DNA from 3 places in the Dokdonella koreensis DS-123 genome. Region 1 is predicted to be linked to each of the others. Evidence: predicted binding sites of a transcription regulator. Region 1 holds the regulator's gene; each other region holds the start of a gene.

Evidence for each region. The regulator HrcA, encoded in region 1, represses chaperone genes, less so after heat shock. The targets are predictions, from matches to a motif close to TTNGCACTCNNNNNNNNNGAGTGCNAA.
Region 2: a site for HrcA is predicted at 2,436-2,462, ahead of rpoH (RNA polymerase sigma factor RpoH). Genes of this name have one in related genera too.
Region 3: a site for HrcA is predicted at 6,258-6,284, ahead of groES (co-chaperone GroES). Genes of this name have one in related genera too.

What each region holds. Positions count from the first base shown of each region.
Region 1 is NZ_CP015249.1:1,974,739-1,985,318, reverse strand. Features, by position in the region: gene dnaK (molecular chaperone DnaK) at 1-130, opposite strand, end outside; gene grpE (nucleotide exchange factor GrpE) at 381-920, opposite strand; gene hrcA (heat-inducible transcriptional repressor HrcA) at 993-2,048, opposite strand; gene recN (DNA repair protein RecN) at 2,268-3,941, shown strand; gene I596_RS07980 (DUF4870 domain-containing protein) at 3,979-4,374, opposite strand; gene pmbA (metalloprotease PmbA) at 4,566-5,924, opposite strand; gene yjgA (ribosome biogenesis factor YjgA) at 5,939-6,466, shown strand; gene tldD (metalloprotease TldD) at 6,520-7,962, opposite strand; gene I596_RS07960 (YhdP family protein) at 8,037-10,580, opposite strand, start outside.
Region 2 is NZ_CP015249.1:3,498,754-3,509,333, reverse strand. Features, by position in the region: gene I596_RS14300 (primosomal protein N') at 1-1,460, shown strand, start outside; gene rpoH (RNA polymerase sigma factor RpoH) at 1,533-2,408, opposite strand; gene ung (uracil-DNA glycosylase) at 2,600-3,325, opposite strand; gene I596_RS14285 (response regulator) at 3,322-4,164, opposite strand; gene ftsX (permease-like cell division protein FtsX) at 4,161-5,159, opposite strand; gene ftsE (cell division ATP-binding protein FtsE) at 5,156-5,836, opposite strand; gene gspF (type II secretion system inner membrane protein GspF) at 5,919-7,127, opposite strand; gene glmS (glutamine--fructose-6-phosphate transaminase (isomerizing)) at 7,285-9,117, shown strand; gene I596_RS14260 (DUF7933 domain-containing protein) at 9,184-10,580, opposite strand, start outside.
Region 3 is NZ_CP015249.1:4,269,028-4,279,607, reverse strand. Features, by position in the region: gene I596_RS17305 (AMP-binding protein) at 1-435, opposite strand, end outside; gene I596_RS17300 (TlpA family protein disulfide reductase) at 568-1,134, opposite strand; gene I596_RS17295 (protein-disulfide reductase DsbD family protein) at 1,136-3,370, opposite strand; gene I596_RS17290 (endonuclease) at 3,812-6,034, opposite strand; gene groES (co-chaperone GroES) at 6,353-6,640, shown strand; gene groL (chaperonin GroEL) at 6,711-8,357, shown strand; gene I596_RS19105 (hypothetical protein) at 8,431-8,586, shown strand; gene I596_RS17275 (CHAT domain-containing tetratricopeptide repeat protein) at 9,216-10,580, opposite strand, start outside.

The DNA of each region.
Region 1 (10,580 bases):
CCTTGAAGGCGACCACCGACGGTGTCGTGCGATCGCCCTCGGAGTTCTCGATGACGCGCGCCGTCGTGCCTTCCATGACCGCGACACACGAATTGGTGGTGCCGAGGTCGATACCGATGATCTTGCCCATGACTGTCTACTCTCTCCCGCGAAGTGGTTTCGGTCGCTGTGACCGTTGCTGGCGCAGAATCTGGGGGTCTGCACCCCGCTTTCAAGCGTTTTCCCATTCAATCCCGCCGCTTGCGGCAGGCACGGATCGAAAGTGGGGACGCGATTATCGGGGCGATTTTCTGAACTTCCGAGTGCACGAGCGGCAGCCGGAATGGTCCTCCCCATGAACGACGACACCGGCGCGCTGCGGCGCCGGCGTTCCCCTCGCCTCAGTCGTCCGCCTTGGCCACCGTCACCAGGGCCGGCCGCAGCAGCCGGTCGTTGAGGATATAGCCCTTCTGGAAGACGGCCACGACCGCACCGGCCGGATGCTCGGCCGACGCGACCATCTGCATCGCCTGGTGCTGCTCCGGATCGAATGCCGAGCCGACCGGATCGATCACCTTCAGGCCGTTGGTCTCGACCACCTTCGTGAGCTCGCGCAGCGTCAGCTCGACGCCGCCGCGCAGGGCCGCGTAGTCGGTGCCGGGCGCCGCCAGGCCGCGCTCGAGGTTGTCGAGCACCGGCAGCAGGTCGGCCAGGAGCTTCTCGTTGGCGAAACGCCGCGCCTGCTCCAGGTCACGCTGGAGGCGGCGGCGCTGGTTCTCGATCTCGGCACGCTCGCGCAGCACGGTATCGCGCATGTCGGCGAGGTTGCGCTCGGCCTCGGCCAGCTGCGCGGTGAGGCGATCGAGATCGGCGATGCCTTCGTCCGACGGCGAGGACGTGCCCTCGGGCGGCCGGCTGCCGGCTGGATCGGTGCTTTCCATCATGGCTCTCCACCTGTCAAAAAAACGCCGCCGGCCCGATGTGCCGGAGGCAAGTATTCGATTGTCGGGCACTTATTGTGCCGGCTGCGCGCGGTTCAAGGTTCCGGAGATGATCTGGGCGGTGGCCTGGACCATCGGGATCACCCGCTCGTAGGCCATGCGCGTCGGGCCGATCACGCCGAGCACGCCCAGGATCCGGCCGTGGACGCCATACGGCGCCGTGACCAGCGAGAAGCCGTCGAGCGCCGCGAAACCCGATTCCTCGCCGATGAACAGGCGCACGCCCTCGGCCCGGGCGCAGCGCTCCAGCAGCTGCAGCAGGTCGCGCTTGCGCTGGAACGCCTCGAACAGCTCGCGCAGGCGGTCGATGTCGCCCTGGTCCTGCCGGCCCATCAGGCGGGTCTGGCCGGAGACCAGCATGTCGCTGTCGGTGCTGGCCTGGAACGCCTGGGCGGCCACGTCCACCGCTGCGCTGAGCAGCCGGTTCAGGCGCACGCCCTCCTCGCGCATCTCGCGCAGCAGCCGGGCGCGGATGTCGTCGATGCGCATGCCGGCGAACTGGCTGTTGAGGAAGTTGGCGATCTGCTCGAGCTCGCCGGCGCCGTAGGACCGCTGCGTGCTGACGACGCGGTTCTGCACCTGGCCGTCGGTGAACACCAGGATCACCAGCAGCCGGCCGGGATCGAGCATGACGAAATCGATGTGGCGGAACGGGAACTCCTCGCGCCGCGGCACGCTGACCACGCCGACGAAGTGGGTCATCTCCGACAGCAGCGAGGTGGCGCTGTTGAGCAGGTCCGGCGTCGCCGCGTCGGTCGGCAGCTCGCGCCGCAGCTGCGCCAGCTGCTCCTCGTCGGGCGGCTGCATCTCCAGCAGGCTGTCGACGAACACGCGGTAGCCCTGCGCGGTCGGCACGCGGCCGGCCGAGGTATGCGGCGCCGCGACCAGGCCGACCTCCTCCAGGTCCGCCAGCACGTTGCGGATCGTCGCCGGACTGACGTCCAGGCCCGAGGACTTGGCGAGCGTGCGCGAGCCGACCGGCTGGCCGTCGCTGATGTAGTGCGAGATCAGCGTGCGCAGCAGGTGCCGGGCGCGGGCGTCGAGCGGATGGACTGGCGGGGCGTTCATCGAACCAGCGGAAAACCGGTCAACCGGCGGCCTGCACGCTAACAAGCGGCTGCCCCCGGTTCAAGGGCCACCCCCTTCCGCGTCGGCCCGGCCGGCCCCGTCGCCCCGGCCGGCGCGTATCAGCCGGTGCGACGCGATCGCGCTAGCGTCCTGTTCATTGCCATCGCCGGCAACGATAATCCGCTACCCGCCGCCACCGTCACGCCCAAGCCCTGCGCCATGCTGGAAACCCTGTACGTCAAGGATTTCGCGATCGTCCAGAACGCCGAGATCACGTTCGGCCAGGGCCTGACCGTCGTGACCGGCGAGACCGGTGCCGGCAAGTCGCTGATCGTCGATGCCCTGCTGCTGCTGGCCGGCGGCCGCGGCGACAGCGGCATGGTCCGCCACGGCTGCGACCGGGCCGAGCTTTCGGCCCGGTTCGCGATCGGCGACCGCGCCGACTTGCTCGCCTGGCTGCGCGAGGAGGACCTCGACGACGAAGGCGCCTGCCAGCTGCGGCGCGTGATCCGCAGCGAAGGCAGCTCGCGCGCCTGGATCAACGGGCGGCCGGTGGCGCTGACCCAGCTCAAGGCGCTCGGCGAGCGCCTGATCGAGATCCACGGCCAGCACGAGCACCAGACCCTGCTCGATCGCGGCGCCCAGCTCGACCTGCTCGATACCTTCGGCGGCCACGCCGACGCACGCGGCGAGGTGGCGCGCCTGGCGCAGGCCTGGCGCACGGTGCAGGGCCGCATCGCCACGCTGACCGGCGGCGCCGACCACGGCGAGCGGATCGAGTGGCTGGCGCACCAGGTGGACGAGCTGGAGCGGCATGCGCTCGACGCCGACGCGTTCGCCGCGCTGGAGGATACCCACCGCCGCCTCGCCAATGCCGGCCAGTTGGTGCAGGGCTGCGCGGGCCTGGCCGAGCGCCTCGACGGCGACGGCGAGTTCGCGCTGGCGCGCCTGGTCGCGCGCACCCATGCCGACAGCCAGCGCCTGGCCGAACTGGACCCGCGCCTGGCCGCGCTGGTCGAGCTGCTCGAGGCGGCGCGCATCCAGGTCGACGAGGCCGGCGACACGCTGGCGCGCTACCAGGACGCGCTGGACCTCGATCCGGAGCGCCTCGCCGAGACCGAGGCGCAGCTCGCCCGGCTGCACGAGCTTTCGCGCAAGCACCGCCGTCCGATGGGCGAACTCAAGGCCCTCGCCGACACGTTGCGCGAGGAACTGGAAACCCTGCGCGGCGCCGGCACCGAGCTGGAGCGCCTGCGCGCCGAAGCCGCGCGGGTCGAGACCGGCTATGCCGCGGCGGCCACGGTGCTCTCCGGCGCCCGCGCGGCGACTGCCGCCCGGCTCGGCGAGGCCGTCACCGCCCTGATGACCGAACTGGGCATGGCCGGCCGCTTCGAGGCCGCGCTCGAACCCGACGACGGCGCCGAACCGGCCGCCGCCGGCCGCGAGCGCTGCGAGTTCCTGGTCAGTACCAATCCCGGCCAGCCGCCGCGCCCGCTGCGCAAGGTCGCCTCCGGCGGCGAGCTGTCGCGGATCGGCCTGGCGATCGAGGTCGCCGCGCTCGGCGCCGACGCGACCGGCACGATGGTCTTCGACGAGGTCGATTCGGGTGTCGGCGGCGCGGTGGCGGAGATCGTCGGCCAGAAGCTGCGCCGCCTGGCCGCACGCTGCCAGGTGCTGTGCGTGACGCACCTGCCGCAGGTCGCGGCCCAGGGACACCAGCACCTGCGCGTGGCCAAGTCCAGCGACGCGGCGTCGACGACCGTCCGCATCGAGGGCCTCGACGAAGGCGCGCGCCGCGACGAGGTCGCGCGCATGCTCGGCGGCATCGAGATCACGCGCCAGACGCTGGCGCACGCACGGCAGATGCTCGACAGCGCGCGCCAGGCCGGCTGATCGCGCCGGAGCCGGCGACGCCGGCCCCGGCCGGGGCTTACTTGATCAGGCGCAGCGTCAGCGGATAGCGGTACGTCTGGCCGTTGTTGGCGTTGATCGCGGCGACGATCGTCAGCACGATCCAGACCGCCAGCAGCACCAGGCCGAGCGGCAGCGTCAGGAAGATGCCGATGCCGAACGTGCCGATCGTGATGATCCACAGGCCGATCCAGATCATCAGCGCGGTCAGGTTGAAGTTGAGCGCCTCGCGCGCCTGGTCGGCGGCGAACGGCAGCGTGTCGCGCTTGACCAGCCAGACCACCAGCGGCCCGAGCACGCAGCCGAAGCCGGCGGTGAAGAACGCGCTGAACGCCGACAGGTGGCCGAGCAGCGCCCAGGTCCGCTCGTCGTTGCTGAGCGTGGTCGGCGGGGAAATGGTCGGGTCTTCCGTCATCACGGCACTCCTCGTTGAAGGAGGTTCCACGGTGGATTTCAGCGCCCGGGGCGTCAAGGGCGCGCAGTCATGCCCGGGCCCGGCCGTTCAGCGCGCGGATACCCTGGCCGCGACGGCGGCACGGGCGGCACCGTGCGGACGGCGCGCGCGCATGCGCGGCCGCCAGGGCCCTACTGCCGACGGCCGTGCCGCTACTCGCCCGCGATCGTCATCCGCTCGAGCAGGATCGAGCCGGTCAGCAGGTGCGAGCGCGGATCGACGTCGCGGCCGATCGCGACGATGCCGGCGAACATCTCGCGCAGGTTCGAGGCGATCGTGATCTCCTCGACCGGGTAGGCGATCTCGCCGTTCTCGACCCAGAAGCCCGACGCGCCGCGCGAGTAGTCGCCGGTGATCAGCGACACGCCCTGCCCCATCACCTCGGTGACGACCAGGCCGGTACCCATGCGCCGCAGCAGCGCGGCGAAGTCGTCCGCGCCGGGGGTGACGACGAGGTTGTGGATGCCACCGGCGTTGGCGGTGGTCGCCAGGCCGAGCTTGCGCGCCGAGTAGCTGCCGAGGATGTAGCGCTGCAGCACGCCGTCGCGTACGAGGTCGGCGTCGCGCGTGGCGACGCCTTCGGCATCGAACACGCTCGAGCCGTGCCCGCGCGGCAGGCGCGGCCGCTCGGTCATCTGGACGAAACCGGGGAACACCGGCCGGCCCAGGTGATCGACGAGGAAGCTCGCGCGCCGGTACAGCGCACCGCCGCTGACCGCCGACAGGAAGTGGCCGATCAGGCCGCGCGCCACCTCGGGCACGAACAGGACCGGGCACTGCCGCGTCGAGAGCCGGCGCGCGTCGAGACGCGCGACCGTGCGCTCGGCGGCACGGCGGCCGATCGTTTCCGGATCGGTGAAATCGGTGGCCGAGCGTACCGCGTCGTACCAGTAGTTCTGCTGCATGCCCTGCGCATCCTCGGCGATCAGCGCGCACGACAGCAGGTGGCGGGTACTGCGCTCGACGCCGGCGAAGCCGGCCGAATTGGCATTGGCCAGCACCGACTCGCCGACCTGCACCGCGGCGCCTTCGGAATTGCTGATGCGCGGATCGTGGCCGCGCCCGGCCGCCTCGATGCGCAGGCCGAGCTCGATCGCCTGCTCGGCGTCGATCGCCCAGGGGTGCCACAGGTCCAGGTCCGGAAACTCGCGCGCGTAGAGCGCCGGGTCGGCCAGGCCGTTGCAGGGGTCCTCTTCGGTATGGCGGGCGATCGCGCAGGCGTGCTCGACGGTCCGCGCGATCGACTCCGGGTCGAGATCGGCGGTGCTGGCCGAGCCCTTGCGCTTGCCGAACAGCACGGTCAGCGACACGCCGCGATCGCGCGTGCGCGTGATCGTCTCGACCTCGCCCAGGCGGACGCCGACATCCAGGCCGGTATCGATGCTGGCGGCCACTTCCGCCTCGCTGGCGCCGGCCGACCGGCAGCGGCGCAGCACGTCCTGGCAGACCTCGGCGAGCCGGGCCAGCTCGTCCTGGCTGGTATCGTTTCTAGGGGTGAGCGCTGCGTTCACGTTATGATTTTCCGATGATCGACCACGACGTTACCGATGAGTATGCGGGCCCGAGTCGCAGCCAGCTGCGGCGCGAGGCCCTGGATGTATTGAAACTGGCGACGGCGCTGGCTGCGCTTTCAGACGCCCAGCTCGACCGGCTGCCGCTGCCCGAGGACGTCCGCGGCGAGGTCGAGCGCACCCGCGCGACGCCTTCGCACGGCGCCCGCAAGCGGCAGACGCAGTACCTGGCCAAGCACCTGCGGCGGCTCGACGAGGAGGCGCTCGAGGCGATTCGCCGCCTGCTCGACCACGACCGCCAGTCCGCACATCGCGAAACCGCGCTGCTGCACCAGCTGGAAGCTTGGCGCGACCGCCTCGTCGCCGAAGGCGATCCGGCGCTGGACGCCCTGCTCGAACGGCATCCGGGCGGCGACCGCCAGCAGCTGCGCGCCTTGATCCGGCAGGCCCGGCTCGAAGCCGAGCGCGCCAAGCCGCCGCGCGCGGCGCGCGAGCTGTTCCGCCTGCTGCGCGCCCACCTGGACGCCGGCCCGGCGGCCTGAAGGCCCGCGCCGCACGCCGCGCGAACCGCGCGCGTGCGGTTGACCGGCACGGCTCATGCGGCGGTGCCGCCGACCGTCATCGCGTCGATCTTCAGCGTCGGCTGGCCGACACCGACCGGCACGCTCTGGCCGTCCTTGCCGCAGACGCCGACGCCCTCGTCGAGCGCCAGGTCGTTGCCGATCATCGACACGCGCGTCAGCACGTCCGGGCCGGAGCCGACCAGGGTCGCGCCCTTGACCGGACGCGTCACGCGGCCGTTCTCGATCAGGTAGGCCTCGCTGGCGGAGAACACGAACTTGCCGTTGGTGATGTCGACCTGGCCACCGCCGAAGTTGACCGCGTAGAGGCCGCGCTTGACCGAGCCGATGATCTCTTCCGGCGCCAGCGTGCCGGGCAGCATGTAGGTGTTGGTCATCCGCGGCATCGGCAGGTGCGCGAACGACTCGCGCCGGCCGTTGCCGGTCGGCGCCGCCTTCATCAGGCGCGCATTGGCCTTGTCCTGCATGTAGCCCTTGAGGATGCCGTTCTCGATCAGCGTGGTGCAGCGGGTCGGCGTGCCTTCGTCGTCGATGCTGAGCGAACCGCGCCGGCCGGCCAGGGTGCCGTCGTCGACGACGGTCACGCCGGCGGCCGCGACGCGCTCGCCGATGCGGCCGGCGAAGGCCGAGGTTTCCTTGCGGTTGAAGTCGCCTTCCAGGCCGTGGCCGATCGCCTCGTGCAGCAGCACGCCCGGCCAGCCGGGGCCGAGCACGACGGTCATCGTGCCGGCCGGCGCGTCGACGGCCTCGAGGTTGACCAGGGCGGTGCGCACCGCCTCGCGGGCGAACGCGTGCGCGCGGCCGTCGGCGAGCAGCTCGTCGAAGCCGTAGCGCCCGCCGCCGCCGCCGCTGCCCGATTCGCGCCGGCCGTTCTGCTCGGCGATCACCTGGACGTTCATGCGCACCAGCGGCCGCACGTCGGCGGCCAGCGTGCCGTCGGAGCCGGCGATCAGAACGGTGTCCACGCCGGCGGAAAGGCTGACGATCACCTGCTGTACGCGCGGATCGAGTGCCCGCGTGAAGCCGTCGATCTCGCGCAGCAGCCGCACCTTGGCCTCGCTCGACAGCGTGTCGATCGGGTCGATCGCCGGATACAGCGCGGCGGCGCTGGCCAGCGCCAGCGGGCGGCCGCTGCCGTTGCTGCCGGCCTTGGCGATCGCGCGCGCCGAGCCCGCCGCCTGCAGCAGGGACGGCAGCACGATCTCGTCGGAGTAGGCGAAGCCGGTCTTCTCGCCGGCCACGGCGCGCACGCCCACGCCCTGCTCGATGCTGTGGCTGCCCTCCTTGACGATGCCGTCCTCGAGCAGCCAGGACTCGCTGCGCGAGTGCTGGAAATACAGGTCCGCCGCATCGACCGACGGCGCCATCAGGCGCGCGAAGACGGGTTCGAGATCGGCGGCAGAAAGCCCGCCGGGCCGCAGCAGCCGCTGCTCGGCCTGGGCGATCAATGAGGTCATCGGGGAGTCTTGCTGAACGGATCAGTCCCGAATGATGGGGGCGCCACCGCCCGGTCGCAAGCGCGGACCCCCGTTCAGCGGGCGGGCGGCTCCGGCGCGCGGGCGCCCCTGCCGGCCCGCCCCTGCTCGCGCGAAAGCAACGTGATCTGGGGCTTCTCCCACGGGCCGGTGACCTGGTAGGTGGCGCGCGCGACGGCGTTGATCTGCTTGTTGAACAAGCCCTGCATGACCAGGCCGGCCGCGGCGCCGACCGGGCCGCCGGCGATCGCGCCGACCACCGGCAAGGTGGCACCCGCATGCGGCGTGACCACCATCCGCTGGTCGTAGTCCTTGCTCTGCAGGCCGGTGCGGCCGGTGATCCGGATGTCGGCCGCCGGCCCCTTGATCTGCAGGTCGTCGGTCGCCGCATTGCCGGTGGTCAGCTTGAACGTGCCGGTGATCGCGTTGAAGCTGAAGCCCGACTTGAAGAAATCCGAAAAATCCAGGCTCAGCCGCCGCGGGATCTCGGTCAGCGACAGCAGGCCGAAGATGCGCCCGGCCCCGGGCTCCACGTCGAGGATGCGCCCGGCGCCGACCGTGATCGCCAGCGTGCCGTCCAGCTTCGCCAGCGCGAAGGCGGTCGGCGGCCCGGCCCAGCCGGCCTCGATGCGGGCCGTGGTCTGGCCGCCGTCGATGATCCCGGCATAGCCGAACGCGTCCAGCATCCGTCCCAGGTTGTGCGAGGCCAGGTCGATCGACAGCCGCGACCGGTTGTCGGCCTCGGTACCGGTCCAGTCGCCCTGTGCGTGCATCTGCAGGTTCGGCGACTTCGCCTCGAGCTGGTCGATGCGCATGCCGCCGGCGACCGGGCGGCTCTCCAGCCGCGTCTGGCCGAGCACGGCGCGGCCGATCTTCAGATCGCCGATCCACACGTGCAGCGGCGGCAGCGCGCCGGGCGCGATGTCGCTGACCGTGCTTTCGTCCTCCTCTTCGGGAGACTCGGGCCAGTGCAGGCGGTCCAGATGGACGGTCACGCCGGCGCGTGCCAGGTCCCGCGTCGGGAACGTGATGCCGCCCTGCACCGCCGCGCCGGTAAAGCCCAGTTCGATCGCCGCCTCGCTGCGCGCGATGCGGATGCCGGTCGCGCCGATCGAGCGCGTGCCCAGTTGCAGGTCGTCGACGGCCACGTCGGCGCCGCGCAGCTCGAAGTCGCCGGTGCCGGCCGAGCCGCCGGCAAAGCCGACCCAGGCTCCCAGGTCGAGCACCGGCGCCCGTCCGCCGACCACGAAGCCACGGTCCGGCAACGCACCGCCGGTACCGGTGCCGAAATCCAGGCGCAGCGCCAGCGGGGCCGTCGCGGACGGCAGGCGGCCGTCGATCGTCAGCACGTCGCCGAGCGTGACGCGCAGGTCGCCGCCGGCATACGGCATCGGCAACGCGATGCGCAGCGGCCGCGCGGTGTCGGCCCCCTTCGCCAGCGGCGCCGGCAGGTCGATCGTGGTGCCGACCAGGTCGGTCTCGGCCACCAGCTGCGTGCGGCCCGGCACGCCGTTCGCCGCGTCGGCGACGCTCGCCGCGATCGTCCAGAGCGAGGTACCCGCCATCCGGGCCACGATCGTTTCCAGGCCGGGCACGTCGGCGAACACCACGTCGGCCGGCAGGCGCGCCTGCAGCTGCGCCTGCACCGCCTGGCCCGGCGCGGTGGCCTCGCCGATCGCCAGCGTCAGCGTGCCGGCATGGCCGCGCGTCTTGACGGCCAGCCGGTCGGCCTGCAGGCCACCCTGGTCGAAGCGGACGCGACCGCCGACGTCGGTCAGGTCCACGCGCCAGTCGGGCTGGGTGACGGTCGCGCCGGCCAGCGCGACCGTACCGTCGAGCGAGAAGCCGTGCGCGTCCTTCTTCAGCGGCACGCCGAGCTTGAAATCGAAATCGCCGCTGCCGCCGATGGCCAGCCCGGTCAACGCCTCGCGATAGCGCGCGCCGATCGGCGTGGCGCGCACGAACGCCAGCAGGTTGCGGCCGGTACCACGGCCGGTGGCGGACAGCTCCAGCGCCGCGTCGCCGAAGTCGGCGATGCGCGCCTCGGCGCTGCCGATGCTGGCGCCGAGCGACGTGCCGGCGCTGGCGGAGGCTTCCATGCCGTCGTTGACGAAGCGCGCGGTGGCCTTCAGCCCCTCCACGCGCGGCCACTCGCCCAGGTACTGCAGCTGCGTATCCTCGATCTCGGCGACCGCCTCGAAGCGGCCGCCGAAGGTGTCGAACGGCCATTCCGCCAGGTCGCCACGGAACACGGCGCGCCCCCCGGCGACACGACCGGCCACGAGCGCGCGATCCAGCCAGTCGACCGCCGGCCGCGGCATCACGTTGACCGGCCAGAACCGCTTGGCGGCCTGCACTTCGCCGTGCGCGACCGCGGCGTAGAGGTCGAGCACCGGCCGCGGCCGGCCGCGCAGCAGCTCGATCCCGCCGCGCAGCTCGCCCCCGTAGCCTTCGCCCTCGAAGCCGATGCGATCGGTCTCCAGGCGCCAGCCACCCTCGACCGGCCGCAGCAGCACGTCGCCGCCGAATTCGCCGAAGGCGAGCGGCCAGCGGAACACGCCCGGGAAGTCGGCGGTGACGGCCTGCAGCGGCAGCTCGAT
Region 2 (10,580 bases), 1.5 Mb from region 1:
GCGGCCGGCAGGCCCTGGTGCTGGTGCCGGAGATCGCGCTGACGCCGCAGATGCTGCGGCGGTTCCGCGAGCGGCTGGGCGTCACGATCGCGGTCCTGCACTCGGGCCTGGGCGAGGTCGAGCGTGCACGCGCCTGGCTGGCGGCCGCGCGCGGCGACGCACCGGTGGTGCTGGGAACGCGTTCGGCGGTCTTCGTGCCGCTGCCGCGGCCGGGCCTGCTGGTCGTGGACGAGGAACACGACACTTCGTACAAGCAGCAGGAAGGCTTCCGCTACCACGCGCGCGACCTGGCCCTGGTGCGCGCCAAGGCCTTGCAGGTACCGGTCGTGCTCGGATCGGCCACGCCGTCGCTCGAATCGCTGGCCAATGCCGAGGCGGGCCGTTACCGGCACCTGCACCTGCGGCAGCGCGCCGGCAGCGCGCGGCCGCCGGACCTGCACATCGTGGACCTGCGCCGGCAGCCGCTGCAGCACGGGCTGGCGGAGCCGGCGCTGGCGGCCATCCGCGCCTGCCTCGATCGCGGCGAACAGGCGCTGGTCTTCCGCAACCGCCGCGGCTACGCACCGGTGCTGCAATGCCGGGACTGCGGCTGGAGCGCGCAGTGCCGGCGCTGCGACCGGCCGATGACGCTGCATCGCGGGCGTTCCCGGCTGATCTGCCACCACTGCGGCGCGGAGCAGCCGGTGCCGCCGGGGTGTCCGGCCTGCGGCGGGCTGGCGATCGTGCCGCAGGGACACGGCACCGAACGCCTGGAAGACGTGCTGCGCGCGCGCTTCCCGGACGTGCCGATCGTGCGGATCGACCGCGACACCACACGCAGCCGGCGCGCGCGCGATGCCTTGCTCGACGGCCTCGCCGACGAGGCGCCGCGCATCCTGGTCGGCACGCAGATCCTCGCCAAAGGGCATGACCTGGCGCGGTTGAGCCTGGTCGTGCTGGTCAGCATCGACGAGGGCCTGTTCAGTGTGGACTTCCGCGCCGGCGAGCGCCTCGGCCAGCTGATCGTCCAGGTGGCCGGCCGCGCCGGCCGTGCATCGCGGCCCGGCCAGGTCTGGTTGCAGACCCATCATCCGGATCACCCGCTGCTGGCGACCTTGCGCGGCGGCGGCTATCGCGCGCTGGCGCAGGCCCTGCTGGAGGAGCGGCGGCAGGCACAACTGCCACCGTACGGCTATCTGGCCTTGCTGCGTGCCGAGGCGGAGGACCCGGCGCTCCTGGAGCAGTTCCTGTCCGCCGCCTGCCGCGTACGGCCGGCACCGGAGGGCGTCCGCCTGCAGGGGCCGCTGTCGGCACCGATGCCGCGGCGGGCCGGCGCGCATCGCGGCCAGGTCATCGTCGAGGCCGACGAGCGCGGGCCGCTGCAGGGCTACCTGACGTCATGGCTGCCGCAGGTCGCCGCGCTTCCGGGCGGGCGGCAGCTGCGCTGGTCGATCGACGTCGATCCGATCGACCTGTTCTGAAGCCGGCAGTCGGTTCCCGAAAACGACGACGGCCCCGTCGAGGGGCCGTCGTGACTACGGGGAATACGCGGCTCAGGCGACGAACAGCGTGCGCATCTTCTTCATCGCATTGGCCTCGATCTGGCGGATGCGCTCGGCCGAAACGCCGTACTCGTCCGCCAGCTCCTGCAGCGTCGCCTTGTCGCCGTCGCGCAGCCAGCGGCGCTGGATGATGTCGCGCGAGCGGGTGTCGAGTTTCTCCAGGCCGCGATGCAGCGTGTCGAGGCTCGATTCCTCTTCCGATTCGCTTTCGACGGCGCTGTACGGATCGGCGCTGTGGTCGATCAGGAACATCGCCGGCGACGGCTTGGCGTCCTCGTCATCATCGGTCGGCGCATCGAACGCGATGTCCTTGCCGGACAGGCGCGCTTCCATCTCCAGCACCGTGGCCGCCGGCACGCCGAGCTCGCGGGCGACCGTGTTGACCTCTTCGGCGTTCATCCAGCCCAGGCGCTTCTTCGACTTGCGCAGATTGAAGAACAGCTTGCGCTGCGCCTTGGTGGTCGCGATCTTGACGATGCGCCAGTTGCGCAGGATGAACTCGTGCATCTCGGCACGGATCCAGTGCACCGCGAAGGACACCAGGCGCACGCCCTGGTCCGGGTCGAAGCGCTTGACCGCCTTCATCAGGCCGATGTTGCCTTCCTGGATCAGGTCGCCCAGCTGCAGTCCGTAGCCGGAATAGCCGCGGGCGACATGGACGACGAAGCGCAGGTGCGACATCACCAGCTGCTTGGCCGCGTCGAGGTCGTCGGCTTCGATGAAACGGCGGGCCAGCGACTGCTCGTCGTCCTGGCTCAGCATTGGAAAACGGTGAACCGCCGATACATAGGCATCGAGGCTGCCGATCGCACTCGGAACCGGCAGGTTCGAGATCGGCAAGGCGCTGGCGACCACGGCATTGCTCATGAGGGTGTTCTCCTGATCGATGGCGAATTAGCACTCTTGTTATGGGAGTGCTAACAGTGCCGGAAGTTCCCCCGAAGGGTGACGACCGGCGGCCTTTTCTGAACTGACCGGTATACTACACCCGAATTCGTGAATCGGCCGTTATTTCTCTGGTGCGCCTGCGTGAACAATCGGCGCGCCGGGCCGCCGGATCAGATCGCCAGCTGGTCGGCCGGCGGCAGCCGCCAGTCGATCGGCGCCTGGCCATGCTGCTGCAAGTACTCGTTTGTACGAGAGAAATGGCCGCAGCCGATGAAGCCGCGGTGCGCCGAAAGCGGCGAGGGGTGGGGCGCCTTCAGGACGCGGTGGCGGCGTCCGTCGATCAGCTTGCCCTTGGCCTGGGCATAGCTGCCCCAGAGCAGGAAGACCAGGTTCTCGCGCTCGCGGTTGAGCGCGTCCACGCAGGCGTCGGTGAAGCCCTCCCAGCCCTTGCCCTGGTGCGAACCGGCCTGGCCGCGCTCCACGGTGAGGACGGCGTTGAGCAGCAGCACGCCCTGGCGGGCCCAGGGGATCAGGCAGCCGTGGTCCGGCCGGGCGATGCCCAGGTCGCGCTCGATCTCCTTGAAGATGTTCTCCAGCGACGGCGGTACCGCCACGCCGGGCAGCACCGAGAAGCACAGGCCGTGCGCCTGGCGCGGCCCGTGATACGGGTCCTGGCCGAGGATCACCACCTTGACCGCGTCGAACGGCGTCGTATCGAGCGCGGCGAAGATCTGCGAGCCGGGCGGGTAGATCACCTTGCCGGCCTGCTTCTCCTCGCGCAGAAACCGGCTGAGCGCGATCATCTCCGGGCGCTCGAACCAGGCGCCCACCCGCTGCTTCCAGCTGGGCTCCAGTTTGACCCGGGAGGCAGCGTCGCCGTCGGTCGGTGCATTCATGCGTCGGTGCCTCGATGGTGTCTGCGCAGGTGCTGGCTGACGCGCAGCTGGAACTGCAGCTTGGTCACCAGCAGGCGTTCGTCGATGGGCTTGCTGACCAGGTCGTTGGCGCCGGCGCGCAGCAGCAGGGTCTGGCTGCGCGGGTTGTCGTCGCCGGTCATCACCAGCACCGGCAGCAGGCCCTTGCCGAAGCCGCCGCCGGTGCGGATGCGGTCGAGCAGGTCGCCGCCGGTCAGGGCGCCCTTGAGGCTGACGTCGGTCAGCACCAGGTCCACCGGCGGCAGGCCGTCGGGATCGCGCTCGTTCTCGACGATCGCGATCGCCTCCTCGGCGCTGACCACGTGGCGCACCGACAGGCCGTGCCGGTCGAGGATGCGCGAGGTCGCCAGCGCCACCACGCGGCTGTCCTCGACGTAGAGCACGCGGCCGGCTATGCGCTCGACCGGGTGCACGTAGCCGCGGATGAAGGTGGCCAGCGCCTGGAAGCCGAGCGACTTGTCGAAGTAGTCGGTCACGTCGTCGCCGAGCGTGCGCGCGGTCAGGCGCTCCTGTGCCGAGCCGGACACGACCACGATCGGGATGTAGGCCTGCGGCGTCTGCTCGCGGATGTGGCGCGCCAGTTCGGCGCCGTCCATGTCGGGCAGGCGCAGGGCGGTGGTCACGAAGTCGAAACTGCCGTCCTGCAGCTCGGCCAGGGCGTCCCGGCCGCTGCCGCAGGCGACCACCGTCACATCCGGCAGCTCGGCCTGCAGCACCTGCTCGATCAGGCGGCGCGCGACGCGCGAACCGTCCACGACGAGCACCCGCGGCCGCAGGCCGATCTCGCCGAGCGCGGTCATGCCGTCCTTCCCAGCTGGTGCGTGCTGGCGATCCAGGCGCCGATCCAGCCCAGCGCCGCGCCGCCGGCGACGGTCGCCAGCGCGGCCAGCGGCGCCAGGCCGCGGAACGTCACGTGGCCGCCGTAGCTGGCGATCAGATGGTCGAGCGGGCCGCCCAGGGCGATGCGCACGCCGAGGACCGCGACGATCGCCAGCAGCGCGCCGAGCAGGCCGTACCAGAGGCCGGCGTACACGAACGGGCGCCGCACGAAGCCGTTGCCGGCGCCCATCAACTGCATGATCGCGATTTCCTCGGCGCGTCCCTGGATGTCCAGGCGCACGGTGTTGCCGACCACCAGCAGCGTCGCCAGGCCCAGCAGCGCGGCCAGCGCGAGCGCGGCGCGTTCGCCGAAGGCCATGATCGCCGACAGCCGCCGGCGCCAGGCCGCGTCGTACTGGACCAGGTCGGTGCGGGCATCCGCCTCGATGGCGGCGACCAGGGCTTCGTCGCGGCCGGCGTCGGCCGTCGCGCTGGCCGGTGCGACGACCAGCACGGTCGGCAGCGGATTGGATTCGAGCACGTCCAGCGCCTCGGCGAAGCCGGAGAGCTGGCGGAACTCGGCCAGGCCCTGTTCGGGCGTACGCACGGTCACCTCGGCGACGTCCGCGCGCCGGCGCAGGTCGGCGGCCATCGCCGCTGCGGCGCCGGCGTCGACCTTCGGATCGAGGAAGACGGTGATCTCGCGCGCCTCGCGCAGGCCGCCGGAGACCGCGCGCACGTTGTCGAGCACGACGTGCAGCAGCAGCGGCAGCGCCAGCGCGATGCCGATGACCGCCACTGTCAGCACGGTGGCCAGCGGCCGGGCCGTGAGCCGGCCGAGGCTGGAGAACAGGCCGTACAGGTGCTGGTCGCGCCAGCTTCCCAGGCGCGCACCGGCGCCGATGCGCGGCGGCTTGGGCAGCTTGGCCGGCTTGGCCGCGGCGCGCTGGTTGCGCGAAGGGCGGCGCGCGTTCATGCCGTGGCCTGCTGCGGCCGGAAGTCGTCGATCAGGCGGCCGTGGTCGAGCACCAGCACGCGCTGGTTCATGCGCTTGATCAGGTGCAGGTCGTGGCTGGCGACCAGCACCGCGGTGCCGACCTGCGCGAACTCGGCGAACAGCTGCATGATGCCGACCGACAGCTGCGGGTCGAGGTTGCCGGTCGGCTCGTCGGCGATGATCAGCGGCGGCTTGCCGACGATCGCACGGGCGATGCCCACGCGCTGCTGCTCGCCGGCGGACAGGGTCGTCGGCTCGGCCTTCTCGCGCGCCAGCAGGCCGACCTTGTCGAGCGCGGCGCGCACGCGCTTGGCCGCCTCGATGCGGGGCACGCCGGCGATCACCAGCGGCAGTGCCACGTTGTCGAAGACGCTGCGGTCCATCAGCAGCCGGTGGTCCTGGAACACCATGCCGATGCCGCGCCGCACCTGCGGCACGCGCCGCCGCCGCACCCGCGCCAGATCGACGCCGTGGACCTGCACCTGGCCGCGCGAGGGCCGCTCGACCAGGCTCAGCAGCTTCAGCAGCGTGCTCTTGCCGGCGCCGGAGTGGCCGGTCACGAAGACCATCTCGCCGGCGGCGACCTCGAAGCTGACGTCGATCAGCGCATCGAGCCCGGCCGCATAGCGCTTGCCGACCTGTTCGAAACGGATCATCGGCCCTCCGGGCAACGCCGGCCGGTCATCGGGCCGGGCGCATCGGCTGCCGTCCGCCTGCGGCATCCGCCGCGCAGCTCGGTCATTTCACCATCCTGTTCATTTCGAAGATCGGCAGCAGGATCGCCAGCACGATGAACAGCACCAGGGCGCCGACGATGAGGATCACCAGCGGTCCGAGCACGGTCGTCAGGGCGGTCAGCCAGCGCTCCAGTTCGCGCTGCTGCTGGCGCGCGGCCTGGTCCAGCATGCGCGGCAGCTGGCCGGAGCGTTCGCCGCTGGCGATCAGGCGCAGCGCCACCGGCGGGAAATGGCCGCTGTCGGCCAGCGCGCGGGCGAAGGCGGTGCCCTCGCGCACGCGCACCGCCGCCCGCCGCAGCGCTTCGCGCATCGGCAGGTTCGGCACCACCTGGGCGGTGATCGACAGCGCGTCGAGCAGCGGCACTGCGCTGCCGGACAGCAGTGCCAGCGTCCGCGCCGCGCGGGCGGTATTGGCGGCGCGGGTCAGGCGCCCCAGCAAGGGCAGGCGCAGCACGGTCGCGTGCCAGCGATGGCGGATCGTGTCGCGCCGCAGTGCGAGCGCGGCGCCGACCACGGCGCCGGCCAGGACCAGCAGCAGCAGCCAGCCCCAGGCACGCAGGAAATCGGACACCGCCAGCAGCACGCGGGTGGCCAGCGGCAGGGCCTGGCCGGTGCCCTGGAACACGCTGACGATCTGCGGCACCACGAACGCCAGCAGGCCGGTCACGACGGCCGCCGCCACGAGGGTCAGCAGCAGGGGGTAGGCGAGCGCGCCGATCAGCTTCTGCGCGAGCGCGTCGCGCGCCTCGGCATGGTCGGCCAGCTTCTCCAGCACGGTGTCGAGCTGGCCGGACTGCTCGCCGGCGGCCACCGAGGCGCGGTACACGTCCGGGAACGTCTCCGGGAACTCGGCCATCGCCTGCGCCAGCGCGGCGCCTTCCATCACGCGTGCACGCAGCGCCACGGTCAATGCACGCTGGCGTTCACCGTCGCTCTGCTCGGACAGCGCGGCCAGCGCCTCGTCGATCGGCAGGCCGGCACCGATCAGGGTCGCCAGCTGGCGCGTCAGCAGCGCCAGCTGGGCGCCGCCGAGCCCGCGCGAGGCGAACAGGCCGCGGCTGCCGCGGTCCCCGGCCACCTCCTCGACCGCCAGCGGACTCAGGCCGCGCTCGCGCAGGCTGCCGCGCACAGCGCGGGCGGTATCGCCCTGCAGCACGCCGCGGCAGGTGCGTCCGTTGGCGTCCAGGGCCTGGTAGGCGAAAGCCGGCATGGGCGAAGAGTCGTTCGGCGTCGTCGCTGGAAGCGGGCATTGTCGCCGGAAGCGGTGAATCTGTCTCGGGGGTGTGCAGCGTTCGCGCCGGAGCGACTATCATTGCCGGCCAAGCGCCGCGCCTGGACGGACGCGCACTCCTGATGGAGGTTCTCGCATGTGTGGAATCGTCGCTGCCGCGGCCCAGCGTGATGTGGTGCCGATCCTGATCGCCGGCCTCAGGGCGCTCGAATACCGAGGCTACGATTCAGCCGGCCTGTCGGTGCTGACGAAAGGCGAGCTGACGCGCGCCCGTACCGTCGGCAAGGTGCGCGAGCTGGAAAACCGCCTGGCCGAATCGCCGCTCGCCGGCGTCAGCGGCATTGCCCATACCCGCTGGGCCACGCACGGCGTGCCGAACGAGGCCAATGCGCATCCGCACCTGTCCACCGGTACGGTCGCCGTGGTCCACAACGGCATCATCGAGAACCACGCGCAGCTGCGCGAGGAGCTCAAGGCGCTCGGCTACGCGTTCACCTCCGACACCGACACCGAGGTCATCGCGCACCTGGTCCATCACCTGATGAGCGGTGGCAACGGCCTGCGCGAGGCGGTGCAGACGGCGATCCGGCGCCTGCACGGCGCCTATGCGATCGCGGTCATCAGCAGCGAGGCACCCGGCCACGTCGTCGGCGCCCGCCGCGGCAGCCCGCTGGTGGTCGGCATCGGCATCGGCGAGCATTTCCTCGGCTCGGACGTGCAGGCCCTGATCAAGGTCACCAACCGCTTCGTCTACCTCGACGAGGGCGACCTGGTCGAGATCACGCGCGAGGAAATGCAGGTCTACGACCTGGACGGCCAACCGGTCGAGCGGCGCGTGCACACCAGCGAGCTGTCGGCCGACGCGGTCGAGCGCGGCGAGTACCGCCACTACATGCTCAAGGAGATCTTCGAGCAGCCGCGCGCGATCAACGACACGCTCGAAGGCCGCATCGCCGACGGCCACATCCTGCCGAACATCTTCGGCGTCGACGCCGAGGCGCTGCTGCAGCGTGTCCGCCACGTGCAGATCGTCGCCTGCGGCACCAGCTTCCACGCCGGCCTGGTCGCGCGCTACTGGCTGGAAGGCATCGCCGGCATCCCGTGCTCGATCGAGGTGGCCAGCGAGTACCGCTACCGCCGCGCCGTGGTGCCGGCCGACAGCCTGTTCCTGACGATCTCCCAGTCCGGCGAGACCGCCGACACGCTGGCTGCGCTGCGCGAGGGTCGGCAGCGCGGCTACCTCGGCTCGTTCGCGGTGTGCAACGTGCCCGAGTCGAGCCTGGTGCGCGAGTCCGACCTGGTGCTGATGACGCGCGCCGGGCCGGAGATCGGCGTGGCCTCGACCAAGGCGTTCACGACGCAGCTCGCCGCGCTGGCGCTGCTGGTGCTGGAACTGGCGCGGATCAACGGCATCGCCGAGGACAAGTACCGCAAGCTGGTCGCCGAGCTGGCCAGCCTGCCGCGCCTGCTCAAGGACGTGCTGGCGCTGGAGCCGACGATCGCCGAGCTGGCCGAGCGCTTCGTCAGCAAGCACCACGCGCTGTTCCTCGGCCGGGGCGTCAACTACCCGGTGGCGCTGGAAGGCGCGCTCAAGCTCAAGGAAATCTCCTACATCCACGCCGAGGCCTACCCGGCCGGCGAGCTCAAGCACGGCCCGCTGGCCCTGGTCGACGAGGACATGCCGGTCATCACGGTGGCGCCGAACAACCAGCTGCTCGAGAAGCTCAAGTCGAACCTGGAAGAAGTGCGCGCGCGCGGCGGCGAGCTGTTCGTGTTCGCCGACGACCAGGTGCAGATCGACGGCCTCGGCGAGCGCGGCGCCGTGGTCAAGGTCGCCTCCGGCGGCAACCTGTGCGCCCCGGCGGTCTTCACGGTGCCGCTGCAGCTGCTGGCCTATCACGTCGCCGTGCTGCGCGGCACCGACGTCGACCAGCCGCGCAACCTCGCCAAGTCCGTCACGGTCGAATAGCGCGCCGCGCGGCGGCGGCAGTGGAAACGAGGGCTTCGCAGGCGAAGCCCTCGCTCCCGGGTACGGCTAGGGAATCGTGATCGGTCCACCGGACCGGTTGTAGGCGTAGCGGAGCAGGCGCGCCGGGTAGCCGGTGGGCCAGGTCGTCGCCAGGTGCAGGTAGCCGTAGGTGATCAGGCCGGTTTCCTCGTTGTAGAACTTGAAGCCGAGGTAGCCGTCGACCCCGGCCAGGAAGTACCGGGTCTCGCCGTACTCGCCGTTGGCCACTTCGCTGAAGGTCGAGTCCGGTCCGATCGTGTCGCCCGCTTGCAGGACGCTGTAGGGGCCGAACACGGTGTCGGCGACGCCGCCGTTGCGGCCCGGGTGGACATCGCCGAACCAGTAGAACATCAGATGCGGCCGCATCGACGACCAGTAGGGCTGGAAGTCGTCGCCGTAGAGCGGGAGCGCGTCCCAGTCCTGGCGCCCGAAGTTGAACGACAGGCCGCTCTCGGTGGCCGGCAGTTCGAGGTTCAGCAGGCCGCTGACGACCAGGTCGTCTTCCGGCGGCGCTTCGAAGCCCGTGCAGAACAGGCCGTCGCCGTGCGTGCTGCAGGCGTGCGCTGCCAACGGCGCGGTCACTTCCACGTGAACCGGTATCGCCAGCACCGGGCGCGCCGGGTCGTTGGTCGCGATGCACAGCTGGGCTTCGTGGTTGCCGGGTGCGAGGCCGCCTGCCGCCGGATCGACCGTGACGCGGATACGCGCCAGGGCGCCGCCGGCCACCGTGTCGCCCGGCACGGTGGCGCTCAGCCACGGCAGCGCCGGGCCGGTGCACGACGTGCCGGCGCCGGTCGCCCGGATCATGAAGTTGCCGAGGACGCCGATCATGCTGGCCAGGCCGGTCAGGTCGTTCGCGGCCAGGTTGTCCAGATCCAGCGGCGCCGGCGCGCTGTCCGACGGCAGGTTGAGCGACAGGTAGGAGCGCGCCCGGTGGACCGAGCCGTCGACGGCCGCGGCGTACAGCGAACCCGGATAGCCGTTCATCGCCCAGTGCTCGACCATGCCGAGATAGACGTCGCCGGGACCCGGGACGGCGAAGGCGGTCGCATAGGTCTGGAATACGTCGAGCGTGTCGATCGTAACCAGGCGGTTGCCGCCGAGCCGTACCGCATTGCTCGGGTCGCCGTCGCCGTCGGCGTCGTAGTAGGCGACCAGGTTCGCGGTGAGCCCGATGAGGCTGCCGCCCTCCAACTGGCGTGGCCACATCACCGACACCGAGTCGATCGTCTGCGCTTCCAGCACGTTGTAGCGGTTCAGCCAGATGCCGGCGAACTGGCCCAGGCCCAGGCTTCTATCGTAGCTGCCGTCGTCGAGCCGATAAATCACCGCACTGGACGTGCCGGCGGGATCGGCGCCGTAGCCGCGGACCGGCTGCTGCACGACCGGCGACGTCACCGCCGGCAGCGACAACGCGGTGGCTT
Region 3 (10,580 bases), 2.2 Mb from region 1:
GGCGGCGACGCGATCGCCGGCACCGACGCCGGCGCGCGCCAATGCCTGCGCCACCCGGGCGACCTCGCCGTGCAGGGCGGCATAGCTCAGCGTGTGGCTGGCGCCGGCGGCATCGCAGGCGACCAGCGCCGGCCGGTCGTCGCGAAAACGCAGGAGGTTCTGCGCCACGTTGAGCCGCACCTCGGGAAACCAGCGCGCGCCCGGCATCTGCTCGGCATCGACCAGCACCGGGTCGAAGTCGCCGGAGGCACGGATGCCGCAGAACTCCCAGACCAGCGGCCAGAAGCGCGCCGGGTGGCGCACCGAGAAGTCATACAGCGGCGCGTAGCGGCGGATGTCGTCGTTGCCGGTCTGCTCGCGCACGAAACGCATGAAGCGGTTGAGGTTCGCGCGCTCGATGCGCTCGTCGCTCGGTTCCCAAAGCGGTTTGTTCATCGTGGCCCTGTATCCCTGCCGGATCGTGCGTGCCGCGGTGTGCCGATCGGTCGCGCTACGTTAGCAGGAAGGGCCGCCGGCGAACCACCGGCGACGCGGTTGTGCGCAGCGCGTCACGCGGCGCCGTGGTGATCAGGGCGCCAGGTGCGGCGCCAGCCAGGCCTCGAACGCGACTTCGTTCATGTTGCCCATGCGCTGCGCCAGCACGCGGCCGTCGCGACCGATCAGTACGTTGAACGGCAGCACGCTGCGGGTGTTGCCGAAGCGCAGCGAGAGATCCGGTCCGGTACCGGGCGCATCGATCAGGATCGGGTAGGCGACCGGATGCTCGCGCAGGAACGCCAGGGCCGGCTCGGCCTCTTCGGCGGCGACGCCGATGATCTCCACGCCCGCTGCGGCGTGGCGGCTGCGCGCGGCGTCGAGCATCGGCATCTCCTCGCGGCAGGGCCCGCACCAGCTGGCCCAGAAGTTGAGCACGACGAGCTTGCCGTCCCAGTCGGACAGCTGGCGCCGATGGCCGTCGCGGTCGGGCAGGGTGGCATCGAGGCGGCGATCACCGACGGCGAGCGCCTCGACGCCTGCGGCCGCCGGTGCGGCGGGCGCGGCCGGCCGCAGCCAGACGCTGAGCGCCAGGCCGGCACCGGCGCTGGCGAGCGCCAGTGCGACGATCAGGACATGATTGCGGTCGAGCACGGCCATGTCAGGGCACGGCCGGCGCCAGCGCCTCGGCGACGATCGCGTCGGTCAGCAGGGTCGGCAGCACGCGGCCCGGTTCTTCGCGGCCGCGGAACACGACGTACAGCGGCACGCCGACCGCGCGGTGTTCCTGCAGGAACGCGGTGATCTCCGGATCGACGTTGGTCCAGTCGCCCTTCATGTAGACGGCATTGGCCGCGGCGAGCCGCTCGCGGAAATGCGCCGAGCCGAGCACGTTCTTCTCGTTCGCCTTGCAGGTCACGCACCAGTCGGCGGTCATGTTGACGAAGACGGTGCGGCCCTCGGTGCGCAGCGCGGCCAGCTTCTCGCGCGAGTACGGCACGGCGCCTTGCGCCTCGATCGCGGCGGCATCGACGGCCGGCGGCGGCAGGCGCGTGATGCCGACGATCGGCACCAGGGCCGCCAGCACCACGGCCACGACGAGGGCCCGCACCAGCGGACGTCCGCTCCAGCGGCTGCGCTCGAACCACCACAGGCCCAGCGCGAGCACGACCGCGCCGGCCAGCACCAGGCCGATCGCATCGACGCCGCGCTGCTTGCCCAGCACCCAGATCAGCCAGACCGCCGTCAGGTACATCGGGAACGCCAGGACCTGCTTGAGCGTTTCCATCCATGCGCCGGGCTTGGGCAGGCGCGAGGCCAGCGCCGGCACGAAGCCGACGATCAGGAACGGCAGCGCCAGCCCGAGGCCGAGAGCCAGGAAGATCAGCAGGGCGACCAGCGAAGAAGAGGCGAACGCGAAACCCAGCGCCGGCCCCATGAACGGCGCCGTGCACGGGCTGGCGACGATGCAGGCGAGGACGCCGGTGAAGAAGTCCCCGGCCGGGCCCGAGCGATTGGCGAGGTTCTGGCCGGTGCCGGCCAGGCCGCTGCCGATCGAGAACACGCCCGACAGGCTCAGGCCCACGGCGAGCAGCACGTAGACCAGCAGCGCGACGAAGGCCGGCTGCTGCAGCTGGAAGCCCCAGCCCAGCGCCTGGCCGGCCGCGCGCAGCGCGATCACCAGCAGGCCGATCGCGGCGAACGACACCAGCACGCCGAGCGTGTACCAGAGTGCGTGGCTGCGCGCCTTGGTCAGGCTCTCGCCGCTTTGGGCCAGGCCGATCACCTTCAGCGAGAGCACCGGCAGCACGCAGGGCATGAGGTTCAGGACCAGGCCCCCGAGCAGGGCAAGCAGCAGGGCCCCGGCCAATGTGCCGGTGCCGGTCTCCGGTGGCGTGCTGCGCAGGGCGTTCTCGGCCGAGGCGTCCGCGGCCGAGGCGTCCGGTGCGGCGGCGGCCGGAACGAAGCCGGCCTGGGCCTTGGCCAGTTCCGCATCGGTCAGCGCCGGCAGGGCGACGTCCACGGTGCGGATCATCACCGGGTAGCAGATGCCGTTTTCCTTGCAGCCCTGGAAGGCCGCGCGCAGCTTCAGCGGTCCGGCCGCACCGTCGCTGCGGCGCAGTGCGACCGGCAGTTCCACCTGGTGGTAGTAGACGACGACGCTGCCGAAATGCTCGTCGACATGATCCACGCCCGGCGGCCAGCGCAGCGCGCCGAGCGTCATCCCGGCGGCGTCTTCCAGTGCCAGTTCGGTCTTGTCGCGATACAGGTAGTAGCCGTCCGGCATCGTCCAGCGGGCGAGGATCTCGCCGGGCGCCGAGGCGATCGCCTCGAACACGAAGGCCTTTTCCTCGGGCAGCGCGTCCTGGCCGGTGACCTGGCCGATCAGGCTGCCGCCACTGCCGCTGCCGAGTCCGGCCAGCCCGCCTACTGCTGCGGCCGACGTCGCCGTGGCCGGCGGCAGCTCCAGGCGCAGCCGGGTCGGATGCGGCGGGTAGCAGATCAGCGGCTCGACTTCGTGACAGCCCTGCACGGTGACGGTCAGCTCGATCGCCGTGGCGGCCGGGTCGGTCAGCGTATAGGCGAGGCTGCCTTCGACGGCGCCGTGGTAGATCTCGACGTCGCCGAAGAACTCGTCGTGCTTGGGAATGCCCGGCGGCAGGTCCGGCGCGGCCAGGGTCAGGCCGGGCTGGCTGGTCTTGGCGGTGATCCGCGAGCGGTAGAGGTAGTAGTCGGGGGCGACGTCCCACTGCAAGGCGATGCGGCCCGGGGCCGCCAGCGTGTAGCGAAAGACGAACGCCTGCTCGACCGGCAGCAATCCGTCCTGCTCCTGCGCCTGGACCGGCGATGAAAAAAGGCAGAGGCCGATCAGGCCGGCGAACAGATAACGGAACACGACAGGTACTCCAGAAAGGATCGACGGCACGGGCGCGGCGAGGGCGCCGCGGCGCGTATGCCTGCGCGGCCGGACCTTCGCCCGGTGACGGCCGGCGCCGGGCCGCGCCCGGATCATCGACCGCAATTGTCACGATCAGTTCAGGCCGGCGCCATCCCCGGCGACGCCGTGACGCAGCCGGCATCCTAGCGCGCGGTGGCTGCCGGCGCGCGCTCCGGTGCCGGCGGGTGCCGTGTTCCTGCATGAAAACAATCGGTTGGGCGGCGCCGCGCGTGGCCGGCCCTGCCCAAGGCGACCGGTCCGGGCCGGGCCGGCGCGAAGGGCCCGGCCGTGCCGGTACGGCCGTGCGGTCGAAGTCCGCAGATCCGGCGCCGTGACACCGGGGCGCGCCGGCGACCCCGGATGCCGCCGCGCCGCGCCCGCTGCGGGATCGGTGGCCTGTCAGTCCGGGCCGTCGAAGCCGTTGGCGAAGATCAGCGTATTGCTCTCGCAGACCGCCGGCGTGGTCGATTCGAACAGCGCCCGCGTCGCCCACTCGGGGTGGTCGATGAACGGGTTGCGGTTGCCCTGGAAGGTGTAGATCACCTCGTTGCGCGCGATCTCCGCGGCGTCCGGCGGATCACCGGCATGCCAGGCCAGCAGGTCGGCCAGCAGGCCCATGTAGGCCGGCACGTTGTAGTTGGATGTGCCGACGATCAGGCTGCGGTTGTCGGTCAGCTCCAGGTTCGGCTCGTTCTGGCCGCTGACCGGGTCGACGCCGCCCTCGTAGCGGATCGCCATGTACAGGATGGCGCGGGCGGTATCGCCCTTGCGGTGATTCCAGGTCTCGAACGCGCTGGCATTGACCCAGTTGGAGTTGCCCGGATAGGTGCCGGTGCCGCCGCCGACGCCGAAGTTCGCCTCGGTCGCGCGCTCGCCGCAGTTGGCCTGGGCCGGGCAGTTCGCGTACGGCTTGTTGCCGCGATCGGCGTTCCACTGGGTATCGGACAGGTAGAGCATGTGCGTGTCGGTGTAGGGCGCGTTCGGCCGGCCGAGGTTGCCGGTCGTGCTCGGGAAGCCGAGCGAGTTGGGCCAGGTGTGCTCGCGGTTGTAGGTCAGGCCGCTGCCGGTGCCGGCGCGGTCGCTGCCGGTGGCGTAGAGCCGGTTGCGGTAGACGTCCAGCACCTGGGCCGGGTTCGACGGATGCGCCTGCGCGGTCTCCAGGATCGTCCAGGTGCTGGTGCCCGATCCGCTGTACGGATAGGCGGTGTGGCCGCGGATCGTCGCGTGCAGCGTGCAGCGCAGCTGGCCGGGACTGCTGGTGTTGACCTTGGCGTAGTACCCCGTGAGCGAGCCGTCGGTGACCCGGAAGCGAACCGTGACCGACGCGGCCATCGGGACGTTGGCCGCATTGCGCACGCCGTTGGCGTCGATCGTGAACACGCAGGCCGCGCCCTTGGGCAGCAGTACGGCCGGCGTCAGCGTGCGGGTCGCGCCGGAACCGGTCTCGCCCAGCACGATCGGCTGTGCATCGCAGGCCAGGTCGAACGCGCCGGCGCTGGTCGTCACCGCCTCGCTGAAGGTCACGCGGACGTCGCTCGCGGCCGGCACGTTGACCGCGTTGTCGGCCGGCTGGGTCGAGACTACGGTCGGCGGCGTAGTGGCCGGATCGGCGGTGGTGAACGTGACGACGTAGTCGGACGCGAGCGCATCCGGCGTGCCGTCGCGATCGACCACGCCACTGGCGAGGGTCGTCCAGGTGCAGCTCTCGTTGGCGGCGAACGCCGGCGAGGGTGCGAGCGCGTACGAGCCGGGACCGCCGCTGACCGTGGCGGTGTGGCTGCCCGAGGTGGTGCACTGGATCGTGAACCACGGTGCCGTCACCGTGACCTCTTCGCTGAAGGTCACGTTGAGGGCGGCGCCGAGGCCGACGTTGGTCGCGCCGTTGGCGGGCGAGACGGCGACCACGGCCGGCGGCACGTCGGGCGGCGGATCGCCGGCGACCGTGAAGCTGACGGTATCGATGGCCAGGCCGTCGTCGGCACCGCTGGCATCGACGTCGACCCAGCGCACCCAGAGGCTCGCGCCCGGTGCGAGGTTCAATCCGCCGATCGTGCCGCTCACCGCCGTGCGGTTGGCCGCGAGGTTGCCGTTCAATGCGCGCGGCGTGCCGGTCGTGACCGGCGCGATGAAGTCGAGCGCGGCGACGTCGGTCCAGGTGCCGTTGCCGAGCGCGGTCGCGTTCACGCTGTACTGGAACTGCAGGCGGTCCGGCCGACCGGCCGCCCCGAGGCGCCACTGCTCGCCGGTGTAGGCGACGGCGACCTCGGCCAGCGCCGCGCCGGAGTCGTTGCGCAGGTGCGCGCCGATCGTCGGCACCAGCGAGCCGGAGCGCAGCAGGCCCAGGGCGCGCTCGCCGCTGCCGGCCGCCCCGTAGCTGTAGGTATTGCCGGCGTTGGCCGTGCCGTCGTCGGCGGCATAGGTGCCGTTGGCGTTGTTGCCGGTCTCGAGGAAATGCCAGCCGGCCGGCAGGGTCGAGCCGGTGCCGCTCGATGCCAGCGTATCGAACGTCTCGGTGGCCGGCGTGCCGCCGACCAGGCCGATGGACTGGGCGGACAGCCCGCCGCTGCCGGTCAGCAGGAGCAGCCAGATCAGGGCGCGCGCGGCGCCGGAACGTGAGCACATGACGGAAATCCCCAGCAACGGGCACCCCCTCGCGAAGGCGCCGAAAGCGCCACTCTAGCGTCCCGGCCGTGACAGGTGCGTGGCGCCGGTTCACAAGGCGCGCAACGGCGCGGCCCCTCGCCGGCGCAGGTAAAGGACGGGCGCGGGCCTTGAAGCGGATCGGCACGCCTCCAGATGGCAGCCAGCCGGTGCGGCTTCCGTTACGGTTGACGCGCCGCTAGAATTGGCACTCACTTAGGTCAAGTGCTAACAACGCTTGCCCAATCGTAACTAAATCAATCCTTTATCTTTCCACCCCACCTGTTGAAGGAAGCACCCATGGCACTTCGTCCCCTGCACGATCGCGTGATCATCAAGCGCCTGGAAGAAGAGAAGGTCTCGGCCGGCGGCATCGTCATCCCCGACAGCGCCGCCGAAAAGCCCAGCCGCGGCGAAGTCATCGCCGCCGGTAACGGCAAGATCCTCGAAGACGGCAAGGTCCGTCCGATCGCGGTCAAGACCGGCGACAAGGTCCTGTTCGGCAAGTACTCGGGCACCGAGGTCAAGGTCGACGGCGAAGACCTGCTGGTCATGCGCGAAGAAGACATCCTGGCGGTGATCGAGTAAGCCGGCGCCGCGCGCCGCTGATCGAGCATCCCTCCCCACCTAGCAGCAATCCATCGAAGGAATCCGTTCCATGGCAGCCAAAGACATCCGTTTCGCCGAAGACGCCCGCGCGCGCATCCTGCGCGGCGTCAACACCCTCGCCAATGCCGTGAAGGCGACGCTGGGCCCGAAGGGCCGCAACGTCGTGCTCGAGAAGAGCTTCGGTTCGCCGACGATCACCAAGGACGGCGTGTCCGTCGCCAAGGAGATCGAGCTGGCCGACAAGTTCGAGAACATGGGCGCGCAGATGGTCAAGGAAGTCGCTTCCAAGACCTCCGACGTCGCCGGTGACGGCACCACCACCGCGACCGTCCTCGCGCAGGCGCTGATCCGCGAGGGCCTCAAGGCCGTCGCCGCCGGCATGAACCCGATGGACCTCAAGCGCGGCATCGACAAGGCCGTCATCGCGGCCGTCGAGGAGCTCAAGAAGCTCAGCAAGCCGTCGGCCGACTCCAAGTCGATCGCCCAGGTCGGCACGATCTCGGCCAACGGCGACGAGCTGATCGGCAAGCTGATCGCCGAAGCGATGGACAAGGTCGGCAAGGAAGGCGTCATCACGGTCGAGGAAGGCTCGGGCCTGGACAACGAACTCGACGTCGTCGAGGGCATGCAGTTCGACCGCGGCTACCTGTCGCCGTACTTCATCAACAACCAGCAGAGCCAGCAGGTCGAGCTGGAAGACCCGTTCGTGCTGCTGTACGACAAGAAGATCTCCAACGTCCGTGAGCTCCTGCCGGTGCTCGAGGGCGTCGCCAAGGCCGGCAAGCCGCTGCTGATCGTCGCCGAGGAAGTCGAGGGTGAGGCGCTGGCGACCCTGGTCGTCAACACGATCCGCGGCATCGTCAAGGTCGCGGCCGTCAAGGCGCCGGGCTTCGGCGACCGCCGCAAGGCGATGCTGGAGGACATGGCCATCCTGACCGGTGGCCAGGTGATCTCCGAGGAAGTCGGTCTGCAGCTGGAGAAGGCGACGCTCAAGGACCTGGGCAAGGCCAAGAAGGTCGTGATCACAAAGGAGAACACCACGATCATCGACGGCGCCGGCGAAGCCGCCGCGATCCAGTCGCGCATCAAGCAGATCAAGGCGCAGATCGAGGAGACCTCCTCGGACTACGACCGCGAGAAGCTGCAGGAGCGCGTGGCCAAGCTGGCCGGCGGCGTGGCCGTCATCAAGGTCGGTGCGGCGACGGAAGTGGAAATGAAGGAAAAGAAGGCGCGCGTCGAAGACGCCCTGCACGCCACGCGTGCGGCGGTCGAGGAAGGCGTGGTCCCGGGCGGTGGCGTGGCGCTGATCCGCTCGCTGGCGGCCCTGACCAAGCTCAAGGGTGACAACGAGGAGCAGACCCACGGCATCCAGATCGCCAAGCGCGCGATGGAAGCGCCGCTGCGCGAGATCGTCACCAACGCCGGCGAAGAGCCCAGCGTGATCCTCAACAAGGTCGCCGACGGCAAGGGCAACTTCGGCTACAACGCCGCGACCGGCGAGTACGGCGACATGGTCGAGATGGGCATCCTGGACCCGACCAAGGTCACGCGCACCGCGCTGCAGAACGCCGCGTCGATCGCCGGCCTGGTCATCACGACCGAGGCGATGGTCGCCGAAGCGCCGAAGAAGGAAGAAGCCCACAGCCACGGCCCGGCGGGCGGTGGCATGGGTGGCATGGGCGGCATGGATTTCTGATCCTTCGCCTCCCGGCAGCGTCACGAAAAGGCCCCGCTTCGGCGGGGCCTTTTTTATGGGCTTTCTTCGCTCATTGGCGGGAATCAATCAGCTCTCCCTTTCGTCGCAGTCGCTGCTGCTCTCGCTGCTGCTCTCGCTGCTGCTCTCGCTGCTGCTCTCGCTGCTGCTCTCGCTGCTGCTCTCGCTGCTGCTCTCGCTGCTGCTCTGGCTGTTGGCTGTTGGCGCCTAAAGCGAGCCGAGCATCGCAGGTCGGCCAGGCCGAAGAGCTGCCCCGTGTCTGAGCGAAGCGAGTTGGGGCAGCGTGCCTGGCCGGCCGAGAAGCGCAGGGGACCGGCGCGGCGCAGCCGTGCCGGCTCGCGCCGGCGACGACGGTTTTGGTTACTTTTGCCAAGACAAAAGTGACCCGCGCGCGCAGCGTGCGGAAGCTCTTGCTTTGATCTTCCGCCGTGGCTTTTGAGGGATTGCCGGCACGGAGCAAAGCAGGAGCAAGATCAAGAGCTTTCGTCCGCTGCGCGGCCGAGTCCCTTTTGACGGGCCAAAAGGAACCAAAAGCCCTTTGCCCGGCGCAAGCCGATCCGGCTGCGCCGGCTCGGTCCCCTGTGCTTCTCGGACGACGAGGCACGGCGCCCCAACTCGCTTCGCTCAGACACGGGGCGCCTCTGCGGCCTCGCCGCCCTGCGATGCTCGGCTTGCTTTAGGGCGAAAAAGCCAAGGGCAAAATCCAAAGCAGGAGCCAAAGCAGGAGCCAAAAGCCGAATGACCCCGCAAATGGGCGAAGAACCCTTTTTTTGCGGGGCGTCCGGCGGATGCAGGCGCTGGAACCGCACCGCTCGCCGGCCGTGCCGGCGCGACCATCGGTCAGCGCCAGTCGCCGAGCGCCAGGAAGCCGGCCCAGTAGAACGGATGCGTGCTCAAGCCTGCCGCCTTGCGCGTGGCGAGCACCTGCCGCTGGGCGCTGCGCATGGCCTGCGTGGTATCGGCCTGCGATTGGAAGCGTGCCCGGTACAGCGCTTCGCTCCAGGCTGCCGTGGCCGTGTCGTCGACCGGCCACAGGCTGACGATGACGGTGCCGGCACCGGCGATGCGGAAGGCGCGCGCGAGTCCGTCGAGGCCCTCGTAGTGGCGCGTGGGACCGGCGGCGGTCGTGCAGGCGGCCAGCACGGCCCAGCGCACCCGGTGCAGGTCGAGTGCGGCGATCTCCAGGCCGCCCAGCAGGCCGTCGTCGGGGTTGCCGCTGTCCGGCGCCGGCGCGGCGAGGACCAGCGCGGCTGCCGTCGTGGCGGCCGGCGGCGCTTCGGCGACGAAGCCGACGCCGCGGTGGCCGGTAGCGTCCCGGCAGTCCGGCGCCGGTGCGGCGTCCGTGCCGTGCGTGGCCAGATGGACGATGGCCGCGTGCGGCGCCGCGTTTCGAAAGGCGGCCTCACTGGCGGCGGCGCCGACGAGGGCCAGCATCGGTGCCGCCTCGCTGGCGGCCACCAGGGCTTGCAGGCGGGCCGCTTCACGGCGCGCGCCCGGCAGCGGCGGCCAGGGCCGCCGGCAGCCGGCGCGCCGGTCGGTCCCGGGGCCGGACGGCCCCGTATGCGGGTCGGCCAGCGCGAGCACGCTGTAACGCGGCGCGTCGATCGGCGTCGTGGACGCGAGCAGTTCCTCCTCGTGGTTGAGCACGTGCACGAGGCGATCGCCGTCGAGCAGGTGGCCTGCGCCATCGGGCAGGGCGGCCCAGGCGAGCCGTTGCAGCGGTGCATCGGCGATCACGAACACGCGGCGTGCCGAGGTGGTCCGCGCGATCGGCTGCCAGATGCGACTGGCGACCTGCACACCAGCGGCGCGCAGCTGCGCAGGGTCGCTCTCGGGGGTCGCCAGCCGCGCCTGCCAGGCGGCGACCTCGGCCGCCAGCGCGCGAGCGGGCCCGAGGCGCAGGACCCGCACCGGCGTGCCGCTGCCGGCCTCGAGCACCAGCGCGTGCCACTCGCGCTCGCGATCGTGCATCTCGCGACTGGCGAAGTCCTCCGCGCGCCGGTGCGCGACCGGGATCATCCAGACCAGGGCGCTGTCCGGCGGCAGCGCCGCGCGCACGGCGTCGAGGCCGGGCTGCACGTCGGCGATCGCGACGCCCTTCGGCAAGGCCTGGGCGAGCCGGCGCTCGGCCCGTTGGAAGCGCACCTGGGCCGCGGTGTCGTCCGCCGTCGCCAGCCGCGCGCCTTCGAGCAGGCTGCTGGCGGC